One region of the Clostridium swellfunianum genome, then DNA from elsewhere that is predicted to be linked to it. Evidence: a T-box and tRNA genes for the amino acid it is inferred to sense, from the RefSeq annotation. Region 1 holds a T-box; the other holds one or more tRNA genes.
The links. The T-box of region 1 lies ahead of alaS (alanine--tRNA ligase). A T-box ahead of a tRNA ligase gene usually reads a tRNA of that ligase, here a tRNA-Ala.
Positions count from the first base shown of each region.

Region 2: it has a tRNA-Ala gene. The T-box ahead of alaS (alanine--tRNA ligase) is inferred to sense a tRNA for this amino acid. The anticodon was not compared.

Region 1 covers NZ_JAMOFV010000006.1:2,194,619-2,204,013, forward strand. The annotation lists gene typA (translational GTPase TypA) at 45-1,868, opposite strand; gene NBE98_RS10285 (ribonuclease J) at 2,051-3,718, opposite strand; gene NBE98_RS10290 (Fur family transcriptional regulator) at 3,764-4,210, opposite strand; gene NBE98_RS10295 (DUF1292 domain-containing protein) at 4,229-4,492, opposite strand; gene ruvX (Holliday junction resolvase RuvX) at 4,553-4,966, opposite strand; gene NBE98_RS10305 (IreB family regulatory phosphoprotein) at 5,023-5,280, opposite strand; gene alaS (alanine--tRNA ligase) at 5,366-8,005, opposite strand; T-box leader at 8,073-8,257, opposite strand; gene NBE98_RS10315 (AI-2E family transporter) at 8,315-9,328, opposite strand; gene NBE98_RS10320 (PRC-barrel domain-containing protein) at 9,312-9,395, opposite strand, start outside.
Region 2 covers NZ_JAMOFV010000006.1:1,789,636-1,799,030, reverse strand. The annotation lists gene NBE98_RS08200 (peptide ABC transporter substrate-binding protein) at 39-1,901, opposite strand; gene NBE98_RS08195 (TPM domain-containing protein) at 2,050-2,838, opposite strand; gene NBE98_RS08190 (LemA family protein) at 2,842-3,417, opposite strand; gene NBE98_RS08185 (alpha/beta hydrolase) at 3,624-4,631, shown strand; gene NBE98_RS08180 (TerC/Alx family metal homeostasis membrane protein) at 4,722-5,555, opposite strand; gene NBE98_RS08175 (hypothetical protein) at 5,678-5,815, opposite strand; tRNA gene NBE98_RS08170 (tRNA-Ala) at 6,040-6,115, shown strand; gene NBE98_RS08165 (hypothetical protein) at 6,152-6,394, opposite strand; gene NBE98_RS08160 (DUF421 domain-containing protein) at 6,691-7,413, shown strand; gene NBE98_RS08155 (GNAT family N-acetyltransferase) at 7,541-8,035, opposite strand; gene NBE98_RS08150 (DEAD/DEAH box helicase) at 8,121-9,395, opposite strand, start outside.

The DNA.
Region 1 (9,395 bases):
TCTTTTCTTGTTATCTAGTTAAAAATATAAACTTTTAAAGTAATCTATTTTCTGTTATTAGCTTTTTTTCTAAGCTCTGTATTAAGTATTTTCTTTCTCATTCTTACTGTTTTAGGAGTTATTTCAACTAGCTCATCTGATGCTACAAATTCAAGACATTGTTCTAAAGACATCGGTTTTACAGGAGTAAGTTTTAAAGCATCATCTGACCCTGAAGCTCTTGTATTTGAAAGATGTTTTTTCTTGCATACATTAACCTCTACATCACCAGATCTTGAGCATTCACCAGCAATCATACCTTCGTAAACGTCAGTACCAGGTCCTATAAAGAGAGTTCCCCTCTCTTGAGCATTGTATAACCCATAAGTAACAGCTTCTCCAGTTTCAAATACAACTATTGAACCTCTGCTTCTCTCTGGAATATCTCCTCTGTACTTATCATATCCCTCAAGTACATGGTTCATTATTCCATTACCTTTAGTATCAGTCATAAATTCGTTTCTAAAACCAATTATCCCTCTTGATGGAACTACAAATTCAAGCCTAGTATAACCATTTATAGCTGATGTCATATTAACCATTTCAGCTTTTCTAGGTCCCATCTTTTCCATAACAACTCCCATGAATTCTTCTGGGACGTCTATTGTAAGCTTCTCAATTGGTTCAAGCACTGCTCCGTTTTCTTCCTTAAATATTACAGTAGGCTTAGATACTTGGAACTCGTAGCCTTCTCTTCTCATTGTTTCTATAAGAATTGAAAGATGAAGTTCTCCTCTTCCACTAACCTTAAAGCAGTCTGCAGAGTCTGTTTCTTCTACTCTTAAACTTACATTAGTTTGAATTTCCTTATAAAGCCTGTCTCTTAAATGTCTTGAAGTAACATAATCGCCTTCCCTTCCTGCAAAAGGGGAATCATTTACCATAAAATTCATAGCAAGTGTTGGTTCATCAATTTCTACAAAAGGAATTGCTTCTGGATTACTTATATCTGAAATTGTTTCTCCTATATTTATATCAGGAATTCCAGAAACAGCTATTATATCTCCAAGCTTTGCTTCCTCTACATCTTCTTTTTTAAGCCCTTGGAACACGTATAGGTTTGATACTTTCACATTGTTTATAGTTCCATCTCTTCTAATAAGGGCAACCTGTTGATTTTTCCTAACAGTTCCTCTTTCAATTTTACCAATAGCAATTTTACCTACGTATTCACTTGAATCTAATGTAGTAACTAACATTTGAAGAGGCTGATCTATATATCCTGCTGGAGCTTTTACCTTTTTAATAATCATATCAAATAAAGGATCCATGTTAGTACTTTCGTCTTCGATTTCAATTTTGGCTATACCCTCTTTAGCAGAGCAGTATATAATCTGGAAGTCAAGCTGTGAATCATCAGCTCCTAATTCTACAAATAAGTCAAATACTTCATCAATAACTTCATGCGCTCTGGCATCAGGCCTATCAATTTTATTAATTACAACAATAGGCTTAAGCTTTAATTCTAACGCCTTCTTTAAAACAAATTTTGTTTGAGGCATTGTTCCCTCATAAGCATCAACAACTAAAAGAACGCTGTCTACCATTTTTAAAACTCTTTCAACTTCTCCACCAAAGTCAGCGTGTCCTGGCGTATCAACGATATTGATCTTAACTCCATTATGCATAACAGCAGTATTCTTTGAAAGTATAGTGATTCCTCTTTCCTTTTCAAGATCATTAGAATCCATTACTCTTTCTTGAAGCTTTTCATTGGTTCTAAAAACATTGCTTTGCCTTAATAATGCATCAACAAGTGTGGTTTTACCGTGATCTACGTGTGCAATAATAGCAACATTTCTTATATCATTTCTTGTGAATAATTCCATTGTGTATCCTCCGTACTTTCTGTAATTATAAAAATATTTTGCAGCGATTATATCAAAAAATTAATAATGTATAATCAATTTTAACAAACAAAAATTGGATACTCACTAGTATCCAATTTATTTTTATCATACTTATTCTAATATTATGCTCATAAAATGTCAACTTAAGTTCTCTTCCAATCTTAAATTTCCATTATGATAGGTAAAATCATAGGCTTTCTCTTTGTTTTTTCATAAAGAAAAACCCTTAAGGTTTCTTTAATATTAGATTTCATAGGTGCCCATTCAGTTATATGTTTTTCTTCACATTCTCTGAGTGTATCTCTAACCAGTAGTCTAGCCTCTTCCATAAGGTTCTCAGATTCTCTTACATAAACAAATCCTCTAGAGATTATATCCGGACCAGCTATAACACTTCCAGACTCTTTTTCTATAGTAACTACCACAGTTAATATTCCATCCTGCGATAAGTGTTTTCTATCTCTAAGCACTATGTTTCCAACATCTCCAACACCTAAACCATCAACAAAAACCTGACCTGCCATTACCGTGCCATTTTTCTTAATTGAATTTCTTGTTAATTCTATAACATCGCCAATATCTACGATAGCAATATTTTCAGAAGCAAGACCAAGCTTTGTAGCTAGTTCAGCGTGCTGCTTTAAGTGTCTATATTCTCCATGGACTGGAATAAAGAACTTTGGTTTTACTAATGTATGCATAAGTTTTAGCTCTTCTTGACACGCATGCCCTGAAACATGCACATCGGCCAAAGCCTCATATATTACATCAGCACCTTTTTTAAACAACTGATTTATTACCCTTGAAACAAATTTTTCATTACCTGGAATTGGGGTTGCAGAAATTATTACTGTATCACCTGGCGAAATATTTACTTTTCTGTGCTCAGATGCTGCCATTCTTGTCAAAGCTGACATAGGTTCCCCCTGACTTCCTGTAGTTATGATTACAATCTGATTATCATTATATTTATTAATATAGTCTATTCCAATCAGAATATCTTTTTCAGCATTAATATACCCCAATTCAGCTGCTACAGCTACTATGTTTTCCATACTTCTACCTGAAACAGCAACTTTTCTGCCATACTTGCTTGCTGCAGTTATTATCTGCTGAATCCTATGAATATTTGATGCAAAGGTAGCTACAATTATTCTGCCTTTTGCCTGAGTAAATATCTTTTCAAAGGTTTCTCCCACTGTGCTTTCAGACATAGTATAACCTGGTCTTTCAACATTGGTACTATCTGCCATCATTGCTAAGACACCTTTTCTACCAAGCTCGGCAAATCTAGGCAAATCTGCTACCATTCCATCAATTGGGGTATAATCGATTTTAAAGTCGCCAGTATGTAGAACAACACCAAGCGGCGTATGTACTGCTATTGCAACTGAATCTGCTATGCTGTGGTTTGTTTTTATGAATTCTACAGATATATTGTCGAGCTTAACAACGTCTTTAGGACTGATTCGCACAAGCTCTACAGTATTCAATAATCCATGTTCCTTAAGTTTTGACTCTACAATACCAAGAGTAAGTTTCGTACCATACACAGGTACATTAAGCTGTTTTAGAACGTAAGGCAGAGCCCCTATATGATCCTCATGTCCATGAGTTAGAAAAATCCCTCTTACTTTATCTTTATTCTTAAGTAAATAACTTATATCTGGAATTACAATATCTATTCCGAACATTTCTTCGTCAGGAAACCTGAGACCACAGTCTATAACTACAATATCATCTTTATATTCAATTACAGTTAAATTCTTGCCAATTTCGTTAACTCCGCCTAAAGGAATTATTCGAACTTTATCCTTTTCTTTTTTCATGCCTACCCTCCTTTTCTTCAATATTTTATATAAATATTTATATATTTATTTACATTCACTGCAAGTACCATAAAACTTAACACTGTGATTTTCAATTTTAAAATCATACTTGCCTTCAATTTCATGCTCAAGTACTTCTAATAAATCTCCTTGAACTTCTATGACCTTTCCACACTGACTGCATATTAAATGATGATGTTGATGATTTTCATCTTCACGAACAAGTTCATATCTGTAACAGCCATCATTTAGGTCTAATTTACTTACAACTCCAAGCTCTTCTAAAAGTTGAACAGTTCTATACACAGTTGCTAAACCTATTTCAGGACAATCTTCTTTTACTAAGTCGTATAATTCCTCAGTAGTTAGATGGCTCCCAGCATTTTGGATTATAATATCAACTATTGCTCTCCTTTGTGGAGTAAGTTTGTAACCTTTTTCCTTTAAATTCTGCTTTAATTTTTCTATTTCACTTGGAGTTAGTTTTGACATTTTAAAACCTCACTTTTATTAACTTAAATCTTCTTCAGAAAAAATTAATTCGTAGGCCTCAGCTACCATGGCAAATTCATCTTCATCTTCTATACTTACTAAAATATCTTCACCATTCTCATCCTGATCGATTCTAAGAGCTACAGCCTCGTCTTCTTCACCATCTGAAGGCACTACAATAACATATTCCTTGTCTTCGATATCAAGTTTAGTAACAACATCAAATTCTATTTCTTCACCATTCTCATCAGTAAGAAATATTGATGTAACATCATTTTCCATAATTAAATCTCTCCTTTGTAGTAATTGATATTTTATATTAATAAGAATTTTGTGTCAATGTTATTTGGATAAGCTATCCAGATAACCCTGAAGTATGTATGTAGCAGCTACCTTGTCGACTATCTTCTTTCTTTTGGCTCGTGAAAGATCTGCCTCAAGCATTGCCTTATGAGCTGCAACAGTTGTAAGTCTTTCATCCCATAATTTAATAGGTATATCTATGTTTTCCTTTACAAACTCGCTAAAGTTTATAATTTTTTCTCCGGTTGGACCTATCGTACCGTTCATATTTTTCGGGAGCCCAATAACAATAGTATCAACTGTATACTCATTGCATATTTGCCTAAGCTCTTCTATATCGTTTTTTTTCCCTTTTCTATTAATGGTCTTAATTCCCTGCGCAGTAAATCCTAATGGATCACTAACAGCCACACCTATTGTTTTTTCACCTACATCTAATCCTAATACCCTCATTTTAATTCTCCTTTATTATGTGTAAAGTTAAAATAAAAATGCCCCTACGGGCATTTTTATTTTATTCCTAGATAAGACTTTAACACTTCTTCAAGAATTTCATCTCTTTCCAACTTTCTAACCAAGGCCCTTGCTCCATTATAGTTAGTAATATAAGTAGGATCACCGGAAATTAAATAGCCCACAAGCTGATTTACAGGATTATAACCCTTCTTAATGAGAGCATTGTATACCTCGTTTAAAATCTCTTTGGTTAAATCCTTCTTATCTTTGGAAAAATCAAACTGAATGGTATTGTCATTGTTGTATCCCATTGCGGTTTCACCCCTCTTCTTATCATTTAAAATGATAACAGATTTGTGTTAAATATATTATAAACCATTTTTAATTAAAAGTACACTATTTAACTAAAGTATCCAAAATCTGCTCAACTATATTTAAGGCTTCTTCTAATTTTTCAGGAAGCTTTCCACCTGCTTGTGCCATATCAGGTCTTCCGCCTCCGCCTCCACCTGTTACAGCTGCTACCTCTTTAACTATCTTGCCACAATGAACACCCTTGTTTACAGCAGTTTTAGATGCCATTGCAACTAGCTGCACTTTGCCACTATAAGCACTTCCTAAAACTACAACTCCGTCTTTTATATTATCCCTAATTTTATCTGCAAGATCCCTTAAGGAATCTCCATCTATATCCTTAAGCGCTGCTGCAACTAATTTAACTCCTTTGACTTCTTTTACATTGTTTAACAATTTTTCTTCAACAGATCCAGCGATTTTCCTTTTTAATTCCAGTATTTCTTTCTCTTTTTCTTTCAACTCTGCAGCTTGTGATAGTATTTTATTTATTACGTCTCTCTCTAAACATCTTAAGGAAACTGCAGCTTCTTTAAGCAGTTCATTTTTTTCTTCAATATAGTTTAATGCATTTAGACCACTAACAGCTTCAATTCTTCTTACACCTGCTGCAACTCCAGCTTCAGATACGATTCTAAATAACCCAATTTCACCAGAATTTTTTACGTGAGTTCCTCCGCAAAGTTCCTTACTGAAGTCACCTACTGCTACAACTCTAACCTCATCCTTATATTTTTCATCAAACAATGCTACAGCACCGCTTTGTTTTGCTTCGTCAATAGACATTATATTTGTATCAACACTATAAACCTTCATTATATTCTCATTTACTATATGCTCTATTTTCTTAAGTTCTTCTTCAGATACAGCAGAAAAATGAGTGAAGTCAAACCTTAATCTAGAGTCATCTACATAAGAGCCTGCTTGATTTACATGCTCACCTAGAACAAGCTTAAGAGCTTCATGAAGCATATGGGTAGCTGTATGGTTTTTTCTAATACTGTTTCTTCTTGCTTCATCAACTTTAAGAGTTACATTACTATTTAATTCCACACTACCTTCTATTATATTGACAAAGTGAAGTGTTTTTCCTAATATATTTTTCTTGCAGTCTAAAACCTCTGCTTTAAAGGTATTTGAAGCAATTAAACCTTTATCTCCAACTTGACCACCCATCTCAGCATAGAAAGGAGTTTCCTCTGTAATTATTATTCCTTTATCTCCTTCTTTTAAAAGTGATACAAATTCTTCGTCCTTGATTAAAAGACTTACCTTAGATTCACATACCAATGAATCATAGCCAACAAAAGCGGTATTTAATTCTGAAGGAATTCTATTTAAAATACTATCTTCACTTCCCATGTAGTTAGACTCTTCCCTTGCAGCTCTGGCTCTTTCCCTCTGGCTTTGCATCTCTCTATTAAAACTATCAATATCTACAGACATGCTCTTTTCTTCTAGTATTTCAAGAGTCAGTTCTAACGGAAATCCATAGGTGTCGTATAGTTTGAAGGCTTTATCCCCGGCTAAAGTGTTAATTCCTTTGTTTTGTAGTTCTTCGATAAAATCTTTTAGTATTTGGATCCCGCTGTCTATTGTCTCCTCAAATCTCTCTTCTTCAAGCTTAATGACTTTTTTAATAAAGTCTCTTTTTTCTTTAAGTTCAGGATAAGCATCTTTAGAGTTTTCTATAGCAACATCACAAAGTTCATGCAAGAATGTACTGCTTATACCTAAAAGTCTTCCATGCCTAGCTGCTCTTCTTAGTATTCTTCTTAATACATAGCCTCTTCCTTCGTTAGATGGCAGCACTCCATCACTTATCATGAAAGTCATGCTTCTTATATGATCTGTAATTATCCTTATGGAGACGTCGTTTTTATTAATATCTCCATACTTTACATTAGCAAGTTTGCATACCTCATCCAATATGCTCTTTATAGTATCAACCTCGAATATATTATTAACACCCTGCATTATGGTTGCAATTCTCTCAAGCCCCATACCAGTATCTATATTAGGATTAGGAAGCCTATGATAAACACCTTCTTCATCTTTGTCAAACTGAGTAAAAACTAAGTTCCAAAACTCTACAACTCTATCTTCCTCGGCTGACTTTAAAAATTCTTCAACTGTGTTTATTTTTCCATTTCCTCTATCAAAGTGTATTTCTGAGCAAGGCCCGCAAGGTCCCTGACCAATTTCCCAGAAATTATCATCCTTGCCAAGTCTGAATATTCTAGAAGGATCTATATCTGTCTTATTAGCCCAGATTTCATAAGCTTCATCATCTTCGAGATATATTGTAGCATAAAGTTTATCCTTGGGAACTCCTAACACCTCAGTTACGAACTCCCAAGCCCATGGAATAATTTCATTTTTAAAATAGTCACCAAAAGAGAAATTTCCAAGCATTTCAAAAAATGTACCATGTCTTGAAGTCTTCCCTACATTATCAATATCACCTGTCCTGATACATTTTTGACAGGTTGTTATCTTTTTGCTTGGAGGCACTTGAAGACCAGTAAAATAAGGCTTTAAGGGAGCCATACCTGCATTTATTAAAAGCAGACTTTTATCGCTTTGTGGCACCAAAGAAAAGCTTGGTAGTCTTAAGTGGTCTTTGCTCTCAAAAAACTTTAAATATTCTTCTCTAATTTCATTTAAACCCATTTTTCTCATATAAATTCCTCCATTCATTCTATGTAATACTTTTTATATTTTAAGCAAATAAAAAGCTTTCATTCCCAAAAGGGACGAAAGCATTCCGTGGTACCACCCTAATTATATAACTATAGTATGCATTAGTATAGTTATATCACTTCTTAAAATATGACTCAGAGACTGCTTCAAAATATCCATCAAGAAGTTTTCACCGACCACTTCCTCTCTTAATGCCTAGATAAACTTACTCCTTCTCTTCATTGTCTTGTATTTATTTTATTAAGATTATAAGTTAAAATGTACCATCTGTCAATAATCTAGCCCTCTTTAGAAAAGATAATAATTTAAGTCTTCATATATTATCTTTATTACAACACCAATAGGCACTGCCAATACCATTCCTAAAAAGCCTCCAAGCTTTCCACCAACAATTAATAATATTATAACAACTAGTGGATGCATGCTTACGCTATCGCCTGTTATCTTAGGAGATATTATATTGCCTTCAATCTGTTGAATTAAATACAGCCAAGCCGCAGTCCAAAGAGCAGTCTTGCCTGAATATAATAATGCCACCATAACAGCAGGAAGACCTCCAAATAACGGTCCAAAATAAGGTATTATATTAAAAAGTGCATTTAGTACTGATAATATAATTGGAAAATCAACGTGCAAAACTATTAGTACTACAAAAGTCAGCACACCTATAATAGCACAAAGAACAAACTGACTTATTATGTATCTTCCTAGTATCTTATCTATATCGCCAATTATTTTTTTGATCATATTTCGTGATTTAGACGGGAATATAACAAGAATTCTATTAAAAATAACATCACTGTCAGCTAGGAAATAATAAACTACGAGTGGCACAACAGCAAGTGACAACATATTTTCGCCTAAACTTAATATGTAATTAAATACTTTATTGAACATATCTATCAGCATGCTGTTACTTTTCGTATATATAGAATCAAGAATTACATAAACAGTTTTATTGCTGCTTATTGGTTTTATTCTTTCATATAAGTTTTCAACAAAAAGCTGAATCTTTAGCAAAGTATTGTTTATATTCAGACTTTCTTTAAACAATGATGGAATTACAACTACAACAGCGCCTACAGCTATTGCAACAAAGATTGTTAAAATAAGAATAACCGCAAATCTTTTATTAAAGCCCTTATGTACAAGCACAAGTAATAAAGGTCTTAAGGAATACGCTATTACAAAGGATATGCATAATAAATAATAAAGTTCTTTTACCACCGGACTTTTAATTGACAAATATATAACAAGTATAGATATTAAAATAATTATTAAATAATTATATAGTCTTTTCATTTTGATTCTCTTCTGCAAATAATTTGTGAGGTACACTTATAAATTCCACTTTACTTTTCGCAGAATA
Region 2 (9,395 bases), 400 kb from region 1:
AGGCTTACCTCTCCCTCTTGCTCATTAACCTTAAAACTTTATTTTGCTGCTACCTTTAAAGCTTCAGCACGTTCTTTCTGCCAGGTTTCAAAAGCTTTCTTATAGGTATCTGTATTCATTGGCTTCTCCATAATCTTCATACCCTTAAACTTATAGCCTGAAACACCGAATGGAGAGTAGGAAGATTCAAATGGATTTAGATAAGAAGCCATGAAGCCTCCTCCACCTATACCATATGGTATTGAAAAAGCCTGGTCTATAAGGAAAGCTTCTGCTTCTGCAAAAAGATTGTAACGTTTATTCATATCAAGCATTTCTGCCTTTGCTGCATTAACCATATTTTCATATTTGTTTTTGCCGTTGGCTTCTTTGTAACCTTCAGCCATGTCTGCCCAGTTATAGTTGCTCTCTGCTGTAAATGGATCTGTGTAGGTCTGTGGGTCCGCATAGTCTGGCCCCCAGTTGCATTCCATGATAGCATAGTTTCCTGCACGTCTCGTTGCATTTAAAAAACCTGTTGCTGGATATGGTAGAAGAATTATATCTATATAATCTTTTCCAAGAAGGTTTTCAATCTGCTGCTCAACTACTTGACATCTGTTAGTCCATTCATTAGATCCAGTATTATAAGGCATAGGTACCTTTACAGGGAAATTAACCTTGCCTGAAAGCTCGTTCATAGCTTTGCTCTTATACTCCTTAGCCTTATCAGCACCAAAGCTGTCTTGTGATGCAAATTTTGCAAGACTTCCTAATTGAGTATAATCTGCACCTTTTAAGTCAACAAAGTTTTTTGGAGTTATGGTGCTGCTTAATCTTCTTTGTGGTTCATAAGGCTCAGACGTAAGCATTGCAGCATTTCTATCAAAAGCATGGAAAATAGATTTGCGGAAATTCAAATTGTTAACTGCTTTTTTCCAGTTATCTGGCTCATACTTTGCATCAAATTTAGGATTGAAGTTGAATGCGTAGAAATAGGTATAGAAGCTTGTTGATGCTGGTCTTACCATTTCTTTTTTAGTAGAATCCTTCATCCACTCATCAATGGATGAAGATGGTATGCCAGTGTCTGTAATCTGTTTTCTAATAAACAGCTCTGGAGATAATGTTGCTGCTTCCTTATTGTAGCTATAGGTAAGCTTTTTAATAAATACATTGGATTTATCCCAATAAGTATCATTTGCTACAAACACTCTTTGATTCTGAGGTTCAAAAGTTTGAAGTATATATGCTCCGTTGTATAATAGGTTCTTACTATCTGTTCCAAACTTAGCGCCAGCTTCATTTAAGAATTTTCCATTCACAGGAAAGAAGCATACATAGGTAAGCATTGATAAGAAATAAGGTGTAGGATGCTCCAAGGTATATTCAATAACGTATTTATCCTTTGCTTTAACCCCAACCTGAGCGAAATCAGTTAATTCACCCTTGTAATATTTTTCTGCATTCTTTATAACGCTGTAAGCAATGTTTGCCGTGCTTGACTTGTTGTCCTTCTTTAACACATACTTCATAGCCTCAACAAAATCCTGAGCCTCTACCTCTGCATATTCTTTGCCTTCATGAGTTACCCACTTAACGCCTTTTCTTAAATTGAAGGTCCAAGTAAGCCCGTCGCTAGAAACCTTCCAGTCAGTTGCCAAAGATGGTTTAACAACTCCATATTTATCATGCTCTATCAAAGTGTCTACTAAGTTTGCAGCAGCGGCAAATTCATTTTCACTAGCAGTGGTCAAGTAATTTAGAGTTGTAGCTTCACCAGAATATACAGTGGAATATTCTTGTTTCACCTCTACCTTTGGTTTGTCCGTGCTCCCTGTGTTTGACTTCCCTGTGGTGCATCCTGCAAGGATAGAAGCACAAACAGCAGCTGCGGCCATAGATGCAATAAACCTCTTCATATCTTTTCCCCCTTTTATTTAATTTTCCCCTAAATGTAGTTATACTTTATTATATAAAGGCGTTATGCTAAAAATTCGTATAAAAATAAAAAAAGCACGCTTTTGTACTAATTAGCGTGCTTCCTGCTTTACAATACTTATATGAATACTACCATTTTCCAGAAGAGCCTCCACCGCCTGAGGATCCTCCACCAAAGCCTCCAAAGCCGTCAGACCCTCCTCCACCTCTTCTTCTACCTCCCCCAAACATAGAGCTCAAGAAGAAAACTCTGAATAGGAAGCTTGATATCCTACCTCTGAAAAATATTAAATCAAATACTAAAAATCCTATAATCCATAACATGCTAACAGGATTTGAACTTTTCTGATTTACAGTTGTTTCTCTATTAGGGAGAGCAATCCTAGCACTTTTGTTAAGGGTTATATCATATTCCTGTGCAATTTTGTCTGCCAAAACTGAATATGATTCCATCAAAGCTCTGCCGTAATCTCCCTTTCTAAGGTTTGGCAGGGCAATCTCCTGCATTACCCTGTTTGTATAAATATCTGGCACTGCACCCTCCAAGCCTCTTCCTACTTCTACCCTCCAAGTCCTATCCTGCACAGCAAGAATTATAAGAAGACCATTGTCCTTTCCTTTTTGCCCAATTCCCCAAGTTCTAAAAAGTTCATTAGCATAGGATTCTATATCTCTGCCTTGAAGAGAATCTATTGTCACAACTATCTGCTGAACAGAAGTTTTGTCCTCCAATTCTTTACCTACAGACACAATAGAATCTAAAGTTTCAGAATTCAACACCTGAGCGTAATCATTTATATATTTTAAATTTGTAGGCCTTGGTAAACTAGAGGTACTATATGCTAAAATCGAGCTAATGTTCAAAACTATTATTAGAATAGCTGCTGTTTGAAAGTATCTCCATAAAGTTTTCTTCATGGCTTATCTTGTAGTATTAAAGTCAACCTTGGGAACTTCTCTAGCTCCTTCAGCTGCTCTGTAGTATGGTTTTTGTTCAAATCTAAACAAATTTGCAACTATAGTTGTTGGAAATCTTCTAACAGCAGTATTGTAGGCATCAACTGACTTATTATAGTCCTGTCTAGATATTGCAATTCTATTTTCTGTGCCCTCTAAGGCTACGGACAAGTCTCTAAAATTTTGATTTGATTTTAGTTCTGGATATCTTTCCACAACTACTAAAAGCCTTGACAGTGCGCCTGAAAGCTGGTTATCAGCATCAGCTCTTTCCTGAACGCTCTGTGCACCTCCCAGTCTACTTCTAGCGTTTGCAATCTCAGTTAATATATCTTTTTCTTGAGCTGCATACCCTTTTACGGTCTCAACTAAATTAGGTATTAAATCATTTCTTCTTTGAAGATTAACATCTATTGCTGCTTCAGAAGTTTTAACAGATTGCTCAAGGCCAACAAGTTTGTTATAGCTTCCTGCTATCGGAACGATCAATAATATAAGGATACCGACAATTATAAGAATTGTCTTTAAGGTTTTGCTCATTTCTTAACCTCCCTTTATTGAATTCTAAATATAATTTTATGTTATATATTATCTTTTGAAGGAACAAGATTAAATATGCCATTTGAAAAATATAATATGTTTCCAACACTTCCAAAACAAATTTACTTTAAATTTCACAAAACTATTTAATTTTTTTTTTATAATGATACAATAATAATTGTTGAATTTGGGACAAGGGTGATGAGATGGGAATACAAATACAATTTACATCCTTAAAGGATGTTAGACGACCAATAAAAAAGAATAAAACAAGTCTCATATTAAATATTATTGTTTTTATTTTTATTGCTGTTAATTTAGGCGGACTTTATGCAGGTAATGTTTTTTACAAGAAAGCTTTTGAAATAGATACTAAGAAAAGTATTGATCAGTTCGAAGCAAACAAGCAACATTTTAACCTTAATAGGTATAACTCACTTGTTAAAGAAGAAGTAGCAGTTACATCAACTAATAATAGCTACAAACTCTATGGTACTTATATTAAAAATCCAAAACCTTCGAAGGACACTATAATTCTTTTGCATGGTTTAGCTGGCAGTAGATGGTCAATGCTAAAATATGCAGACATGTATTTAGACAAGGGTTTTAATCTTCTAATTTATGATGCAAGAAATCATGGTGATAGTGCTGGTAAGAATGTTACCTATGGATTTTATGAAAAATGGGATTTAGACAGATGGGTTAACTGGCTTTATACTAAAAACAAAGGTGGTGTAATAGGCGTGCATGGTGAATCCATGGGGGCTGCCACAGCTCTTCTTCATTCTGAGTTAAATCAATCAAAAAAAAGAGTAAGCTTTTATATATGCGATAGCTCCTATTCAGATCTGAAGGAATTATTTAAACTAAGGCTTAAAGAAGATTATAAGCTAAAAAGCAAACTAGCTTCAAATGTGCTATTATTTTACGCTGATAAAGTAAATAAGCTTAGAAATCAGTTTAATTTTGAAAAAGCTTCGCCAATAAATGTGATTAAAGAAATAACAACTCCAGTTATGCTTATACACGGAAGCGGAGATAGCTTTGTCCCTTCCAAAATGAGCGAAGATTTGCATGCCAGCAATCCAAGTTCTACGGAACTGTATATTGCTCAAAATTCAAACCATGTTGAGGCCTATTTAAATCATAATGAAGTGTATACAGAGAGAGTTTATAAGTTCATTGATACAATATTAAATAGCGATAAAAAATAAATGCAGCTAAGCTTTAGCTGCATTTATTTTTTGAAAGTCTTTTGCTTTCAGCTTTTTTATTATTAATTCTTCTATAGTTGAATTATAATACTAGGCTCTGTCGTATTTTTTCTCTGGAAAAAATACAGAAAATAATATGCTCATAAATAAAATAATAAAAATTGCTCCTAGAGATACAATCAGGGGAATTTCAATGTTAAAAAATAAAATAAGAAGCTTAAAGCCTGTAAAAATCAATACCATTCCTACTCCATATTTAACATAACAAAAACTATTATTAAGCCTTTCCAATACAAAATACAAACTTCTAAGCCCCAAAATAGCAAATATGTTTGAGGTATACACTATAAAAGGACTAGTTGTTATTGAAAATATAGCTGGGATTGAATCTATAGCAAATAGTATGTCAGAAGCTTCAATAAGTACAAGAATGGCAAATAGTGGAGTAGCATATTTTACTTTACCTATCATCACAAAAAAGCTTTCACCATATATTCTGTTAGTTATTGGAATAATTCGCCCTACTGTTCCTACCACTCTGCTTTTTTCAAAGCTTGGAGCACTATCCTCCTTCATAAGCATTTTAAGACCGCTTATAATAAGCACAGCTCCAAAAATGTGCAATACCCAGTGAAACTTATTTACTATTGTTACACCAAGCATTATAAATATAAACCTTAATACAATAGCTCCAAAAATACCATAGTTGAGAACCCTTCTCCTATACATTGATGGAATTTTGTAGGCTTCAAATATTAGTAAAAACAAAAAGAGATTGTCCATACTTAGGCTGAGTTCAATTACATAACCACCTAAAAATTGAAGTGCACTCTTTGCTCCAAATATTATGTATATTGCAAGATTAAATAACCCGGAAATAAACATCCAAAATATAACCCAAAATAAAGCTTGTCTTGCTTTCACTGTTGTTTCCTCCTATAAATTGAACTATTATTAAATACAATCCTTATATTATTATGATTTCTCAGAAAAAAATAAAACCTGCAGTAGTATATTAAATTACTACTGCAGGTTTTATTAATATATTAGGCGTTAGGGTCACTAATCTTATTTTTATCCATGAATTCGTCCAGCATTCTATTGCTCCTGCTTGATGCAACAAGCAGGGAGAATATAACTGTAACAAAAGGTATAAATATCATTAGTAATATAACAGGTAACATACTTTTCCCTCCAAATACCTTATTTATCCCATGTGTATAACCAAATTTTACCATATATTCTCTAGTTATGTAAATTTAAAGTTTACTTGCACATTCGACAGCCAATATGAGTATAAACTGTATTAAGGTCTAATCCTGCTGCAGATTTAGGATAAAAGCTGATAATTGAATTATTTTAGATTATTGCCATTATTGTTCTGTCATGCTATAATAAAGCTGTTCCTGGGGATATGGCGAAGTTGGGATCGCGCTTGAATGGCATTCAAGAGGCCAGGGGTTCGAATCCCCTTATCTCCACCAAAAAACAGTCTGTAAAGCTAAATACAGACTGTTTTTTTATTTACTGAATGCTTTTATTTTAATACTTATAAGAGAGTTATTTACTCTGACCATATTTTCATTGTGATTATTTGTTTTTTTCACTTCACTTTCATCATTAATAGCTTGGCATTCATCAGCCGAATTCTCATCCATCAGCTTTTCATCAATAGCATTTTTAATATTCATTTTTTTCATTGCTTCAATAGCTATTAAAGCAGCTCCTACTATACTGGCAGCCATTATTAAACCTTTTTTCATAACTATCACTCCTATAAATTAACATACAATAATTTTATGCTTTCATTGCCAATTTAATGAGCATATCTTATTCTGAACTTTTCTTATTATTCATCACCAAATTGCATCAACAATAGCAATTTTAATATAATGCATTAATAAAAAACACTAATTTTATTCACTTGTATTTTGGTTAAGAATTTCCAACTACTTGTAAATCCACTAAGTTTACGGTCCAGCATATATTAGATTGTAATCGGTATACTAATTATTGTGATATAATTCCTTACTTTATTCTTATTTGGAGGTATTCAGATATGCTAAACACTATAATTTATGCAGCAGGTCGTACTGTGGCTGTTTACGTGTTAACTTTGCTGCTAACAAGATTTATGGAAAGAAAACTTATATCTCAGATGACCTTTTTTGATTTCGTGGTAGGCGTTACAATGGGCTCTTTAGCAGCAAATTCAATGATAGATCCAGCAAGTAGTCCTATCTCCTCAGCTTCATCTCTGGTGGTGATTTCTGTTTTGGCAATTTTTTTGAGTTATGCTCATATTAAGAGCTTTAGAATAAGAAAGCTAATAAATTCTGAGCCAGTGACAGTGGTTGATAATGGAATTATAGTTGAAGACAATATGAAAAAGATAAGACTTACTGTTAATGAACTTATGATGAAGCTAAGGGAAAAGAATGCCTTTAGCCTGTCTGATGTGGAATTTGCCATTATGGAAACAGACGGTCAGCTTTCAGTTCTCCCAAAGCCAGAAAAAAAGCCTCTCACTCCATACGATATGAAAGTTCAAGCCACCAGTACGGGGCTTGAGAGAGATATAATTATTGATGGACAGCTATTAAAAGAAAACCTTATCTCTACTGGATTGGACGAAAGGTGGTTGGAATTACAACTTAAGACTCATAACATATATACTGCTTCTGAAGTGTTTTATGCTGGCATGGACAATAATAAGAAGTTATATATTTCAAAGAAAAATGCCGGAAGCAAGGAAACTCATGGTAAGTACGGGCTGGAATAAATTTTCAACTTTAGTTTCTGCCGTGTTTTGAAATATCACAAACACGGCAGAATTTTTTTATCAAAGAAAAAAGTTAACTTTTTAAATTTATGCATTAAGCTATCTTAATTATTTAACAAAATTAAATTTATTGTATTTTCATGTTTAATATTTCACCAGGCAATCCACCTATTTCACACACTTTTATTGATTTAAAACCATTGTTAATTAAAATTTTTCTTGATGCAATATTGTTAGGATCTATAATAGCAGTAATTTCAATTAGCTGCTTCTCTCCTTTTGCTTTTTCAATTAGCATTCTGGCTACTTCGCTACCAATCCCATTTCCCCAATAATCAGGTAATAACATATAACCAAGCTGTGCTTCACTTGAATTCTTTTCTTTAATTTTCAATAAGGCAGAACCAATAAACTTATTAGTATAAGTTTCCATTACCTTAAAGTTACCAAAAACTTCGTGCATTTGGTTGTTATTCAAAACTAATTTAAAATTTTCTAACGCTTCGTCTAACGGAATTGCTCTTTCCGTAATCATTGCCATTACATCTTCGTTGCTGAGCAATTCATAGTATTTATCAAAATCATCAAATGTAAATTTCTCTAGATATATGTTCTTACTCATTTTTTCACGCTCCTTGTTAATGACTATTTGCAAAGCAATAAAATTATTTATGTTAATGTATTATTCCTCACAGCTTTTGATTCTTTCAGTCCCTGTCAAAAAGCTTAAGCAAGTCTTCCCTTGATATAGCACCCATCAAACTTCCGTTCTTGAGCTCTCCAGTAAGAATGTTTCTAATTAATTCCTTCTTTTCCTCCTGCAAGAGAATTATCTTTTCTTCAATAGTTCCTTTTGCCACAAGCTTTACTACCTCAACAACCTGACTTTGACCAATTCTATGAGCCCTGTCTGTAGCTTGATCCTCAACGGCTGGATTCCACCAGGGGTCAAAGTGAATAACCAGGTTTGCTGAAGTTAAATTAAGTCCTATTCCTCCAGCTTTGAGAGATATTAGAAATACCTTTACAGAATCGCTGTTGTTAAATTCTTTAACCCTTATAATTCTTTCCTTTGGTTTTGTCCTTCCGTCCAACTGGTAATATTGAATGGATTCTTCCTTAAGCCTCTGTCCAATATTGTCTAAAACTGAAGCAAACTGCGAAAATAAAATTACCTTCCCATCTGACTTGATATGAGCCTTAACAATCTCTAAGGCAGTTTTAAACTTTGAACTTTCACCCTTATAATCTTCAATTATAAGAGAAGGATCTAGGCATATCTGTCTAAGCTTTGTTAAATAGGAGAATACTTCCATTCTTCCCTCACCCCCAGTCTTTAACAAAGCTTTAGCCTTTTTTGTATAGCTGCTGTATACAGCCTTTTGAGAGTCAGCCATTTCAACTAGAAGCTTCTTTTCTACCTTGTCCGGAAGCTCTTTCATTACCTCTTTTTTAGTTCTTCTCAAAATAAAAGGCTTTATCAGAAGTTTAAGACTTTCTAAATTATCTTCATTATCCTGTATAAATTTTTCTTCAAACTTTTCTCTAGAGTATAAGTATCCAGGCATAATAAAATCAAATATAGACCATAGCTCCACAAGATTGTTCTCAATAGGTGTACCAGTAAGTGCTAATCGTGTACCTGCCTTGATTTCCTTAACAACCTTTGTATTTAAAGCTTCTGCATTCTTTATATTTTGACCCTCATCAATAATTGCAAAGTCAAACTCAATATTGCTGTAAAAATCAATATCCAATCTTAAGGTACCATAAGTAGTCAATATTATATCATAGTCACTTAGACTCTTCATTGTTTCAGTCCTTTCAGTGCCATGTACAATTAAAACCCTTATTTCTGGAGCAAATCTTTTAAGCTCATCCTGCCAGTTATATATTAAAGAAGTAGGACAAACTATTATTGTCTTTTTATTTTTTTCAGACAATATAAAGGCTATAGTCTGAATTGTCTTTCCTAGTCCCAT